3 regions of the Pseudochelatococcus sp. G4_1912 genome follow, and region 1 is predicted to be linked to each of the others. Evidence: riboswitches for the same ligand, from Rfam matches in the RefSeq annotation. Region 1 holds a riboswitch; each other region holds the start of a gene.
What was found. Region 1 has a riboswitch for thiamine pyrophosphate ahead of thiC (phosphomethylpyrimidine synthase ThiC). Riboswitches for the same ligand answer to the same signal wherever they lie in the genome.
Positions count from the first base shown of each region.

Region 1 (4,284 bases):
TTATAGAGCCATCAGATCTCGTGCGGCTGTCAGAGATGGCGCAACGTCGGCTTAATCGTGAGCCTGTTGCGCGTATTTTGGGGCAATGGGAATTTTGGGGTCTGCCCTTTAAGCTCTCGGCGGCTACATTAGTACCGCGACCTGAGACTGAACTAATTATCGAAGCCGCCATAGCTGCCCATAACCGAATCATGACCACGCGCGCGACGTGGCCTTTTCGTTTTGTAGACATCGGAACCGGCACAGGATGTATCGCAATAGCGGTGGCCTCTGAATTGCCGCAGGCAGAGGGTATCGCAATCGATCTCTCACCTGATGCCGCTAGAATGGCGCAGTACAATGCCTTACAAAATAATGTTAATGAGCGATTATCCGTTATCAATGGTTCATGGATAACCATGTTAGGAAATAGCACTGTAGATTTAATCCTGTCTAACCCACCTTATATCGAAACACTTGATATTGCAGGGCTGGCGACCGATGTGAAAGATCACGATCCGCATCTGGCCCTTGATGGTGGCGCAGATGGACTTGATCCCTATCGTGCAATTTTCGCTGATGCCCGGCGTGTTCTGCGTCCAGGTGGTTCTGTAATTGTGGAGTTTGGACAGGGGCAAGCGCCGATGGTTAGCGCAATCGCACAAAAAGAGGGATTATTGGTTGCTCCGCCAATTTTTGATCTTTCTGGTATAGAGCGCGTCATTGTTGCCACATTTGTGTGAAAGATTAAGATGCTCCAATAAGCAATCGCAGAAATAACTTGGCGTGACAGTGGGAAGACGCTAATGTCAAACCATGAATCAGGCTCTGCTGTCGACTGTGGGATTTAAAGTGCGTTTTCGCCTTTAGATATTGGGCAGATTTATTCACCTTTGTGAATCGAACGCATCTGCTAAACAGATGATTCCAGTAGATCTGGATGTTGTATGATCCTTCGGTTAACGACCTTTGTTTACCGTCTCACATGCTGGTTTTCAGCATGAGGTTATTGAGGGTTTGCCAACCTTTGCTTTTCGCTGTCGATCTCGTGGCGGATTACTTGATTGAGATGAATGCGATTTTCGTATGCAGCTCAGCTTTAAGCGGTGGAACATTTTTATCGCGTGCCGAAACTCGGTGTCGAGGAAAGAACAACGCTAATCATTAACCCGATTCTTCATCGACCAATATCGACGAAGAATCATTTTAACCATCCTTATAGCTGTCAGTTATGAGGTGAAAGCACCGGTCTGCGGTTTGGGGCATTAGCTGCCCTTCCCGAGCGAACCGGATGACAACGGGTACGATCCGTACCGCTTGGGGATGAGGTCCCCGCACAATATGGCTCCCAAAGAGATGTCGATGAGACCAGGTCAAAACAGGCGCATGCGCAACCGCACCCGGAAACCACCAAATCCGCTGACAAAGACATTTGAGTCCAATGGACCGGATGTGAAGGTCCGCGGTACAGCGCAGCATATTGCCGAGAAGTACGCACAGCTTTCACGCGATGCCCATGCTTCTGGCGATCCTGTTGCGGCGGAAAACTACCTCCAGCATGCGGAACATTACCTGCGCATCATTCTTGCAGCGCAGGCACAGTTTCCGCAAAGCACCGGCTTCCCACGTTCGTTTGACGATGATCAGGACGATGCCGGGGAAGATGGCGGACTTGATTACAGTGTGCAAAATTATGGCGCACCTCAACCTGAAGCACGCTTCCCTGCCTCTGACGACGATGGACAGCAGCCTGCTATGCAGCCCCGCGAACGCTATCCACGCAATAATGAGCGATATGAGCGCTCTGATCGGCAGGATCGGTTTGAACGCCCCGAAAGGCAAGACCGTTCTGAGCGTCAGGAACGTTTTGAACGTCCTGAAAGGCAGGATCGTCCCGAGCGTTTTGAGCGTCCAGAGCGCCAAGATCGTCAGGAACGCTTTGAACGTCCTGAAAGGCAGGATCGACCAGAACGTCAGGATCGTCGTGAGCGCTTTCGCCGTCGTCGCGATGAAATTGGCAGCTTTGGCCAGCATACTTCTTCAGATGATACCGGTGCAAACCGTCAACCGGCCTTGCCCGCATTTTTGACAACGCCCATCCGCATGCCATCAAGTGATGAGCAGCCAGCACGTCCGCTCACGCATGATCTGGATACAGGCAAGGTCGAGGCTCCACGCCAGGTTGAGCCCGTAGCGGTCAGCGCGCCAGATGCGAGTGATCTGGACAAACCCGCTCCACGGGCACGCCGTCGGCGCATCGTTGCTGACGACACAACTGGTCAAGCAGCTGCTGAAACGTCTGTCGAGACAACAGCTGGAGCAACGACAGTCCGTAAGCCTCGCACAACACGCGTTCGCCGCAAGAGTGTTGATGACGTGCCAGTTGGCGAGTGAAAGTTGCATCGGGGGATCTAATCTAAATTATTCAGATCCCCTTTTAACTATATGATATAATGCATTTATCCCTTCATATGCATGCGCTTCTGCGTGAAAGTATAGTGTTTAATGGCCAATTCACGGTTGGTGATTGACAAAACCACCAATCGGGCCGACATTGCCCCTATTCCGAGGGGGGCCCCGTGAGGGGGCTGAGATTCCGTTATGATCTCCCTGCCGCAGTGGCATCGAATTTCAAAGCGTGTTCCGTTTTGCTGTTTGGTTTGATGCTTTAATTTGGCAGAGGCGAGCGCCACGGTGACCCTTGAACCTGATCCGGGTTATACCGGCGGAGGGACGGGACAATGTTGGCGCTAATGCCTTATCTGCACTCAGCAACTTGTCAGCCGCTTCACGCCCGGATTCTCACTTTCCGGGAGGAGCATTGCTATGACAACCACATCCGATTCAACGCCCAAAATACGCGCTAAAACGACAGCCGCACCTGCTGCCGTTACGACAGGCCCCATTTTAGGATCGCGCAAGATTTATGCTAGTCCAGAGGGACGGCCTGATATCAATGTTCCCTTCAGGGAAATCGCGCTTGACCCCGCCTGCGGTGAAGAACCAGTGCGCGTGCAAGACACATCGGGGGCCTATACCGATACAGATGCTGTCATTAATCTGGAGCAAGGTCTGGCACCGATCCGTGCTTCTTGGCTTGCTAGCCGCGGCTTCGATAGAGTAGAGGCGCGTGCTGTCAAGCCTGAAGACAATGGCTTCTCAGGCGATGTCGCGCCCGAACGTCTTGTACCGGCCTGCCCTGCTGAACGCCCCGTACTCGCAGGGCGCGATGGCCAGTTGGTGACACAATATGAATTCGCTCGCGCGGGCATCATCACTGACGAGATGATTTACGTCGCCCATCGCGAAAACCTTGGTCGTCAAGCTATGGCGGAAGGCGCTGAAAAGCGTCGCGCTGATGGTGAGGATTTTGGAGCGGCTATTCCAACTTTCATTACACCGGAGTTTGTGCGTGAAGAAATCGCGCGTGGCCGTGCCATCATTCCCGCGAACATCAATCATCCAGAGCTTGAACCAACGATCATTGGCCGCAACTTCCTTGTGAAGGTCAACGCCAATATCGGCAATTCCGCAGTTACGTCCTCGGCAGCTGAAGAAGTCGAAAAGCTGGTTTGGGCCACACGCTGGGGTGCCGATACGGTGATGGACCTCTCAACGGGCCGCAATATCCATAATATCCGCGGCTGGATCATGCGTAACTCGCCGGTTCCGATTGGTACGGTGCCAATCTATCAGGCTCTTGAGAAGGTCGATGGCGAACCGGAAAAGCTCACTTGGGAAATTTTCCGCGATACGCTGATCGAACAGGCTGAGCAGGGCGTTGATTATTTCACGATCCATGCTGGCGTGCGCCTTGCGTACGTGCCGCTGACAGCAACACGCGTGACAGGTATCGTTTCACGCGGTGGTTCAATCATGGCGCGTTGGTGCCTGTCGCATCACCGCGAAAGCTTCCTCTACGAGCATTTTGGTGAAATCTGCGACATCATGCGCAAGTATGACGTATCGTTCTCGCTGGGCGATGGCCTACGTCCGGGATCGATTGCTGACGCTAATGATGCGGCCCAGTTTGCCGAGCTTGATACACTTGGTGAGCTAACGAAAATTGCCTGGGAAAAGGGCTGTCAGGTGATGATCGAAGGCCCCGGCCATGTGCCGATGCACAAGATCAAAGCCAACATGGACAAGCAGCTTGAAACCTGCGGTGAAGCCCCCTTCTATACGCTTGGGCCGTTGACGACTGATATCGCACCTGGATACGATCACATCACTTCGGCTATTGGCGCAGCAATGATTGGCTGGTTTGGCACCGCAATGCTCTGCTACGTGACACCGAAAGAGCAT
Region 1 is NZ_JAZDRL010000001.1:576,531-580,814, forward strand. Features, by position in the region: gene prmC (peptide chain release factor N(5)-glutamine methyltransferase) at 1-722, shown strand, start outside; gene VRZ32_RS02730 (DUF4167 domain-containing protein) at 1,342-2,373, shown strand; TPP riboswitch at 2,538-2,730, shown strand; gene thiC (phosphomethylpyrimidine synthase ThiC) at 2,806-4,284, shown strand, end outside.

Region 2 (4,284 bases), on a different contig from region 1:
GCCGGTTTCACCAAGTGCGGGCCCATACCCTGGCTTGCTTTGTGTGACAAAAGCGGGACCAACAATAAGATAATCAAGATATCGTGGATCAGCAGCTTTTACCTGATTAATGGAGTGGGCTGACTGACCGATCAGCGCCCCCTCCCCAAGCAATGCACGTGCCGCAGCTGCGTCAGCGCCCTCAGGCAAATGCACGCCATCAGCACCGGCGCACACTGCAATTTCTGGTGAGCCATGCACACTTACACACCCCCCATATGGGATAGCGCGGCGCTTGAAATCAACAACAAGCGCAATCTGCTCCTCAACGGAAAGATCCTTCTCCCTCAGGCTGATCCACCTTATGCCGCTCGCGAAAACCGCATCTGCCATCGCCCCCATTGCTGCGATGCCACCATCGAGCTGGTGCCTGTCCGTCACAACAAGCACGGGAGGGCGTGGCAGTTTGCCACTCATGATTCGATCAAGCCCAGCTGCGGACTGGATGCTTCTGCGTTACAGCGTTTAGGGATTCGTCCGGCAAGATAAGCCAATCGCCCACCCTCGACGGCATATTTCATAGCACTGGCCATCGCGACCGGATCATTGGCCTTGGAAACAGCCGTATTCAGCAGCACTGCAGAGCATCCCAGCTCCATCGCCAGCGCCGCATCTGATGCCGTGCCGATGCCCGCATCAAGAACCACAGGCACAGAGCTGCGGGCGCAGATCATTTCAATCATGTGCGGATTGGAGATCCCCAACCCTGAACCAATCGGTGAACCCAGCGGCATGACAGCCGCTGCCCCTGCATCCGCCAGCTTACGACATGAGATCGGATCATCAGTGCAATATGGCAGCACGATAAAGCCCTTGCTCACGAGCTCAGCCGTTGCGCGCAGCAACTCTTCTGTATCGGGATAGAGTAACTCACGGTCACCCACGACCTCGACCTTGACCCAATTCGTACCAAGGGCCTCGCGCGCAAGCTCAGCCGTCAACACGGCATCGCGGGCCGTTTGGCAACCTGCAGTGTTAGGCAAAAAATGCACCGTATCGCCCAATACATCCACAAGGCTTTCAGCTGCTCCTGAAAGATCAATGCGCCGGATGGATGCGGTCGTCATCTCGGTGCCACTCGCCTGAACAGCATCCAGCATGACTTTCTGGTTCGGATAACCGGCCGTGCCAAGAAACAACCGCGATGAAAAAGTGCGGCCCGCGATAACCAGTGAATCATGCAGTGTAGAGCGTGTCATGGCGCTTAACCACCCTGTCTTGCGTGAACAATTTCAATGCGATCATTGGCATTGAGTTTCGTATCAATCCATTCTGCACGCGGTAGCATTGTTCCATTCAATGCGATAGCAACGCCTTTCGTATCAGGAGCGATATCATGGCGCGCTAAAAGCGCAGCCATAGTTGCCTCCATCAATACCTCTGGCAGACCATTTACACGCACTTCGATTTCACTCATCAAACTATCCTCGGCTTATCGCTGCTGGACGAAAACGGCTGGCATCAAATGGCAATGAAATTTCATCCCGCTGCCCGTCCAAAATTAAGCGTGTGATGGCATCGGCGGTTACTGGCGTTTGCAGAATACCGTTGCGATGATGACCTGTTGCATAAACAAGCCCCGGCACCGCCGACGGCCCTAAAATTGGCGCATCATCACGGCTACCAGGGCGAAATCCAGTCCATGTTTCAATCAACGGCAATTCTTCGATACCAGGCAGCGCACGCCATGCGTTTTGCAAGAGGGAAAGCATCCCACCTGCTGTGAGGCACTCATCGAAACCGCGCTCTTCAACTGTGGCGCCCACAATCAACCGGCCATCCAGGCGCGGAACAAGATAAATGCCCGAAGCCCAGATTACATGGCGAATGAGTGGATTATCCGCCTCCATCCCAAGCGCAAGCATCTGCCCTTTAATGGGGCGAACCGGCGGACGGATATCAGGTGTAAGGCCACAAATCCCCCGCGACCACGCCCCCGCAGCAAGCACGATCGTTGTTGCACTATGATGTTCACCCGCTATCTCAACAGCAGTTGCGTAACCATCCTCAATGATGATGCGATCAACCTGCGTCTCTTCATGTAATGTAACGCCGACCTTGAGTGCAGCAATGCGTAAAGCCTGCGCGAGCTTGCGGTTATCAACCTGATGATCTTCCGGACTCCAGATCCCGCCTGCGGCTCCCGCTAGGAGCGGTTCTCGCGCTCTCACCTCGGCGGCAGAAAGCCAGTTCACCGGAAGTGCCATCTTTTCCTGTAGAGCAAGATGATGACGTAAGCGTGCATGCTCATCAGCATTCAACGCTACATGCAGCGTGCCTTCCTGACGAAGGTCAATTGACATGCCAGAGACGTGCTCAAGCTCTTCAGCAAAAGCGGGCCAGAGACGCTGGCTCTCACGATTGAGTGGCAATAACCATTCTTCGCCTGGCTCAATCTCTGTGCAGGCGGCGAGCATTCCGGCAGCGGCATGGCTTGCGCCAGATCCTGCCTTGGCCCGATCATAAACAGAAACCCGCGCCCCTCGGCTTGCCAAACGCCATGCTATAGACAGCCCAATGACGCCAGCGCCAATAATGATAATAGAGTCAGACAATTGCGATCCCAACGGCGCCTCCCTACGCTGGCATGACCCAGACAGGTTCTATGGGTATTTCTCAGCCGCGCCCAACGCACGGCACCCCAGTGCCTAATGCTGCAACATCGTATCTTTTGTCGTCTTTCGCAAGTGGAAGTTGCCGCATTTGCATAAGCAGTGAATGCAGATCGGCTCGTCAGTCCGCATCATCATCGGGGATGTCTTCATCCTCATCGAGAATATCTTCATCTGACGGCATGGGCATCGAAAAGCCCAGCGGCAATTGCCCATCAAGAAATCCCGTGCCCTTCAGCTCATCAAGGCCCGGAAGGTCATCAATGGAGCCAAGGCCAAAATGAGACAGGAAATCAGCCGTTGTGCCATAAGTAACGGGACGGCCAGGTGTGCGACGTCTTCCACGCAACTTTATCCAGCTGGTTTCCATCAGCGTATCGAGTGTTCCGCGTGACGTAGCCACACCGCGAATCTCTTCAATCTCGGCCCGCGTCACCGGCTGGTGGTATGCAATGATCGCCAGCACTTCCATGGCGGCGCGCGACAGCTTTCGCGGATCCTCCACTTCCTGCACCAGCGAGGGCGCAAGGTCAGCAGCCGTACGAAACGCCCATTTACCCGCCACCCTGACCAGCACAACGCCACGTGCAGCATATTCCGTCTGCAATGTTGCCAGCAGGGCTTTAAGGTCGATCCCCGTGGGAATGCGGGAGGCGAGCTCCTCCTCCCCCACCGGCTCTCGGGAGGCAAACAGAATCGCCTCAACCACACGCAATGCATGGCGATGGATGCTCATCAGGCACCCCCTTGAATTGGTTCTGCAACATCCAAGCGGCGACGGCGCATCATCAGCGGTGCAAATGGAGCGTCCTGACAGATATCAAGCTTGCCCTCGCGCACCATTTCGAGCATTGCCGAAAGGGCTGAGGCCCGCACGGTAGCGCGCATTTCAGGCTCGGCCATATAAGCCTCCAGATATGGATCCAACGCAACCCAATCTGCAGCATCACCAATCAGGCGTTGCAATGCCTCACGTGCTTCTACCAGTGACCATACAAGCCGTTTGTGCAGCACCACACGTGAATTCATTTGGTGCTGGCGATTAGTCGTATAAGCAGAGAGCAAATCGTAAAGAGTTACATCCCATTTGGGACGCTCAACGATTGCCATTTCCTCTGGCTCGCCACGTGCAAGGACATCGCGGCCTAATTGGGGGCGTTGAACAAGCTTCGATGCTGCACTTCGGATTGCTTCAAGCCTGCGCAGACGAAGAGCCAGAATCGTTGCCAGATCACCAGCCTCTGGCACCTCGGGCGGCATGGCGCTAGGCAATAGAAGGCGCGATTTCAAATAGGCAAGCCATGCTGCCATCACAAGATAATCGGCAGCAAGCTCCAGACGCAATTGTCGGGCAGCATCGATAAATGAAAGGTATTGCTCAACCAATGCCAATATAGAGATCTGTGTTAGATCAACCTTTTGGCGTCGCGCAAGCTCTAGCAGAAGATCGAGTGGACCTTCAAAGCCATCAACATCAACAATAAGTGCAGGCTCTGCCTCGCTGCGTTCAGCGGGCAAGAAACCATCCGTATCGGCTTTCCGCAGATATGCCCCAGCTGACACGCCCTACTCTCCTTGATCTTCATATCAAGCGTTGATCGTTGAGGCCAGATTCGCAAGCGCCGTTTCAAGA
Region 2 is NZ_JAZDRL010000002.1:1,228,445-1,232,728, reverse strand. Features, by position in the region: gene VRZ32_RS12895 (thiamine phosphate synthase) at 1-456, opposite strand, end outside; gene VRZ32_RS12890 (thiazole synthase) at 453-1,238, opposite strand; gene thiS (sulfur carrier protein ThiS) at 1,244-1,456, opposite strand; gene thiO (glycine oxidase ThiO) at 1,461-2,594, opposite strand; TPP riboswitch at 2,596-2,693, opposite strand; gene scpB (SMC-Scp complex subunit ScpB) at 2,773-3,387, opposite strand; gene VRZ32_RS12870 (segregation and condensation protein A) at 3,387-4,214, opposite strand; gene nagZ (beta-N-acetylhexosaminidase) at 4,239-4,284, opposite strand, start outside.
Region 2: linked by a shared signal. The riboswitch ahead of thiO (glycine oxidase ThiO) and the one ahead of thiC (phosphomethylpyrimidine synthase ThiC) in region 1 are both predicted to bind thiamine pyrophosphate.

Region 3 (4,284 bases), 380 kb from region 1:
GACGCACATCGTTAACCGCATCAGCGCTCCATAACCAAGGCGTACTGACCCATTGACTGAAGAAAGCATGGCAAAAATCAGCCCTATTGATCCAGAACTCGTCCGGGACCTCGCGCTGCTTATCGCGGAAACCGATCTGACCGAAATCGAGGTTGCCAAAGGCGACCTGCATATTCGCGTCGCACGCAATGTCACGGCCAACGTCGTGGTTCCGCAGATGGCAGCGCCAGCTCCCGTTGCGGCCTATGCACCGGCTCCAGCAGCTGCTGCGGCACCTGTTGCTGCTTCGGTTACGGACCATCCGGGTACCGTGAACTCACCCATGGTTGGCACCGCATACCGTCGCCCTTCGCCGGATGCAAAGCCATTCATCGAAGTGGGCTCCAAGGTGCAGGCGGGTGACAAGCTGTTGCTGGTCGAAGCTATGAAGACCTTCAACGACATTGTCGCGCCACGTTCGGGCACGGTCACTGCCGTGTTGGTAGAAGATGGCCAGCCGGTTGAGTACGGCGAGCCGCTGCTGGTAATCGAGTAATTAATGTTCGACAAGATCCTGATCGCCAACCGGGGTGAAATCGCGCTGCGGATTCTGAGAGCCTGTAAGGAACTCGGCATTTCCACAGTTGCAGTACATTCCACCGCCGATGCCAACGCCATGCACGTGCGCCTTGCTGACGAAAGCGTCTGCATCGGGCCGCCAGCCGCACGTGACAGCTATCTCAACATCCCGGCACTGATCGCCGCCTGTGAGATCACGGGTGCGGATGCGGTGCATCCGGGGTACGGGTTCCTGTCGGAAAATGCGCATTTTGCTGATGTGCTTGCCGACCACGGCATCGCCTTTATCGGCCCGAAGGCAGAGCACATCCGCCTGATGGGTGATAAAATCGAGGCGAAGCGCACGGCGCGTGCGCTTGGTATTCCGTGCGTTCCGGGTTCGGACGGCGGCATCACCGATGATGCTGAAGCGCATGAAGTGGCAGCCAAAATCGGTTATCCGGTATTGGTGAAGGCAGCTGCCGGCGGCGGCGGACGTGGCATGAAAGTGGCACGTGATGCAGCAAGCTTGAGCGATGCGCTCTCCACAGCCCGGATCGAGGCAAAGGCCGCCTTTGGCGACGATGCCGTGTATCTGGAAAAGTATCTCGAAAAGCCACGTCACATTGAAATTCAGGTGATGGGTGATGGTCGTGGTGGTGCGGTGCATATGGGCGAGCGTGATTGCTCATTGCAGCGTCGTCACCAGAAGGTGTGGGAAGAAGCCCCCTCACCTGCGCTTAACAAGGCTGAACGCGAGCGCATTGGCACTGTGGTCGCCAAGGCCATGCAGAAGCTGAAGTATCTCGGCGCAGGCACCATTGAGTTCCTGTACGAGAACGGCGAGTTCTACTTCATCGAGATGAACACCCGTATCCAGGTGGAGCATCCGGTGACGGAGATGATCACCGGCATCGACCTCGTTAACGAGCAGATCCGTGTGGCTTCGGGCGCTGCCTTGTCGATCAAGCAAGAAGACATCGTGCTTGATGGTCACGCTATCGAATGCCGCATCAATGCCGAGCATCCTTCGAATTTCCGTCCTTCACCGGGCACGATCACCTATTACCACCCACCGGGCGGTCTTGGTGTACGTGTGGATTCGGCGGTGTATCAGGGCTACAAGATCCCTTCGAACTATGACTCGCTTGTTGGCAAACTCATCGTGCATGGTCGCACCCGCACCGAATGCCTGATGCGTCTTCGCCGCGCACTTGATGAGTTCGTCGTTGATGGTATCGAGACCACATTGCCATTGTTCCGGGCGTTGGTGCGTAATCAGGACGTTCAGAACGGTCAGTACGACATCCACTGGCTGGAGCATTACCTCGACGCCGAAGGTCCTGCTGAGATCGAAGCTTTGCGCAAGGTCTGATATCGATCTTCGCGTCAGGTTGAAAACTATTCCAGAAGCAAGCACTGACCCTGTCGGTGCTTGCTTCTGGCGCATTTAGAGCGCCAGATTCACCGCAACTTGAATGCAAACTGCTCTAGTGCCACACTGCCGCATCTCCTTGGGGTGCCTGCGATCGTATGATTCGGGCTGAGAGGTTTCATACCAACCCACCGAACCTGAACCAGATCATGCTGGCGGAGGGAAGTGAGATATGCCTTGAAGCGTATGACGCAGGGCATTCCTTTCCAAAACGCATGATCGCCAGACATATCTCATGACGCCAGCGAGCCAAACCGCATGACGCTCTCTCCGGAAACGCCCCATAAGCCTCTCCCTGTTGATCTGCGTCTCTATGCTATCCTCGACCCCGAGCGCGCACGTGAACAGCCCTTGCCTGAACTGGCAGCCGCAGCGATCGCAGGTGGCGCCACCCTGCTACAATATCGCGACAAGCATGCTGACACGCGCAAATACATTGACACTACGCGGGCCATTCTTGCTGCCATCAGCGGGAAAGGTGTACCATTGCTGATCAACGATCGTGTTGACGTTGCAATGGCCGCCGGTGCCGATGGTGTGCACGTGGGGCAAGATGACATGTCCCCCGCTGACGCTCGCCGATTGCTGGGGCCCCGCGCGATCATTGGCCTGACGCTGAACAATACGCGCGAAGCTTTGGCAGCTGTGCAAGAGCCTATCGATTACGGCTGCATCGGCGGTGTTTTTGCAACATCTAGCAAAGATAACCCCAAGCCCCCGATTGGGCTTGATGGCCTTGCCGACATCATTGCAAATGCACGTATTGCAACACCAGCCCTTCCCTTAGGTGCCATTGCCGGCATTGATGAAAACAATGCCTCGACAATCATCGCCATGGGTGCGGATGGCATTGCGGTCATCTCGGCCATCTTGATGGCTGATGACGTTTCGGCTGCTGCACACCGTCTGCGCGTTATTATAGACGCAAGCCTTGCCGCTCGCGGCGCAGGAAGCTGAACGATGAGCACGCAAACAGCCCAAACCCCAATCGCCGTCACCATCGCCGGTTCTGATTCAGGTGGTGGTGCAGGCATTCAGGCGGATTTGAAAGCATTTTCTGCGCTCAAGGTTTACGGAGCGAGCGTCATCGCCGCGCTCACGGCTCAAAATACGATGGGCGTCACTGCAATCCACGATGTCCCTGCTGATTTCATCACAGCCCAGATTGATGCAGTTTTCTCTGATCTAACGGTCAGCGCCGTAAAAATCGGAATGCTATCGCGGCCAGAAACAATCAAGGCCGTGGCTGATGGCCTCACACGTTGGCATCAACGCGCGGTTGTGCTGGATCCGGTTATGGTTGCCGCCAGCGGCGACCGGCTGCTCAGCGAGGATGCTGTCACCACTTTGCGGGAAAAGCTGATTCCGCTAGCAACGATCATCACCCCCAACTTACCCGAAGCCGCTGTGTTGCTCAACACGAACCCAGCTGAAACCGAAGCCGAGATGTTGGCGCAAGCACAGGCACTGCTACAGCTTGGGTCCGGGGCCGTGCTGATCAAGGGCGGCCATGCACAGGGCGAAGAAAGCATCGACCTGCTGGTGGATGCATCGGGTGTGACACGCCTACCCGCCCCACGCATTGCCACGCGTAATACGCATGGTACGGGCTGTACTCTCTCTGCCGCAATCGCTGCAGGATTAGCACGCGGATTACCACAAACTGAGGCAGTGAAAGCGGCCAAGACCTATATCAGCCAAGCAATAGCTGCATCAGATCATCTCAACATCGGGCATGGCCATGGCCCCGTGCATCATTTCCACGCGTGGTGGTGAGAGCAGATATCCGCAACCTGCGTTCAACTTTATTATTTTAATGAACGCAAGTTGCGATGAGATATAGAGCTTAGAACACAGTTCTGATTCAATCAGAACGTTAGGCGCGCTATTATTTGTTAGTTTCCTGAAGATGCGCTTCAAGGAACCACAAATCCTTATCGAGCGCACGCGTTACCTCAGTAAACACATCAGAGGTCGCCAGATCGCCTGCTTCATCTGTTGTTGCAATAGCCTTGCGCGTACCCTTGGCGACTTCGGCGAATGAGCGAGCGAGATAATCGACATGCTCCAGGCCATCCGTGATCTGTAGCGGATAAGCCTTCAGTTTGGTGCCCTCAGCAGCAGCTTGCACTGTGCCGTGCGCGATACCACCCAAAGCTGTCAGCCGCTCAGCAATGGTGTCCGTATGCTCCAGAATATGCGCATAAAGATCATCAAAAAGTTCATGTAATGCGATGAAGTGCGGCCCCTTGACGTTCCAGTGCGCATGCTTGATCTGCGCACCCAGGTCGATAAATTGCGCCAGATGCTCA
Region 3 is NZ_JAZDRL010000001.1:952,206-956,489, forward strand. Features, by position in the region: gene aroQ (type II 3-dehydroquinate dehydratase) at 1-15, shown strand, start outside; gene accB (acetyl-CoA carboxylase biotin carboxyl carrier protein) at 68-535, shown strand; gene accC (acetyl-CoA carboxylase biotin carboxylase subunit) at 539-1,912, shown strand; TPP riboswitch at 2,043-2,154, shown strand; gene thiE (thiamine phosphate synthase) at 2,231-2,929, shown strand; gene thiD (bifunctional hydroxymethylpyrimidine kinase/phosphomethylpyrimidine kinase) at 2,933-3,748, shown strand; gene dps (DNA starvation/stationary phase protection protein Dps) at 3,861-4,284, opposite strand, start outside.
Region 3: linked by a shared signal. The riboswitch ahead of thiE (thiamine phosphate synthase) and the one ahead of thiC (phosphomethylpyrimidine synthase ThiC) in region 1 are both predicted to bind thiamine pyrophosphate.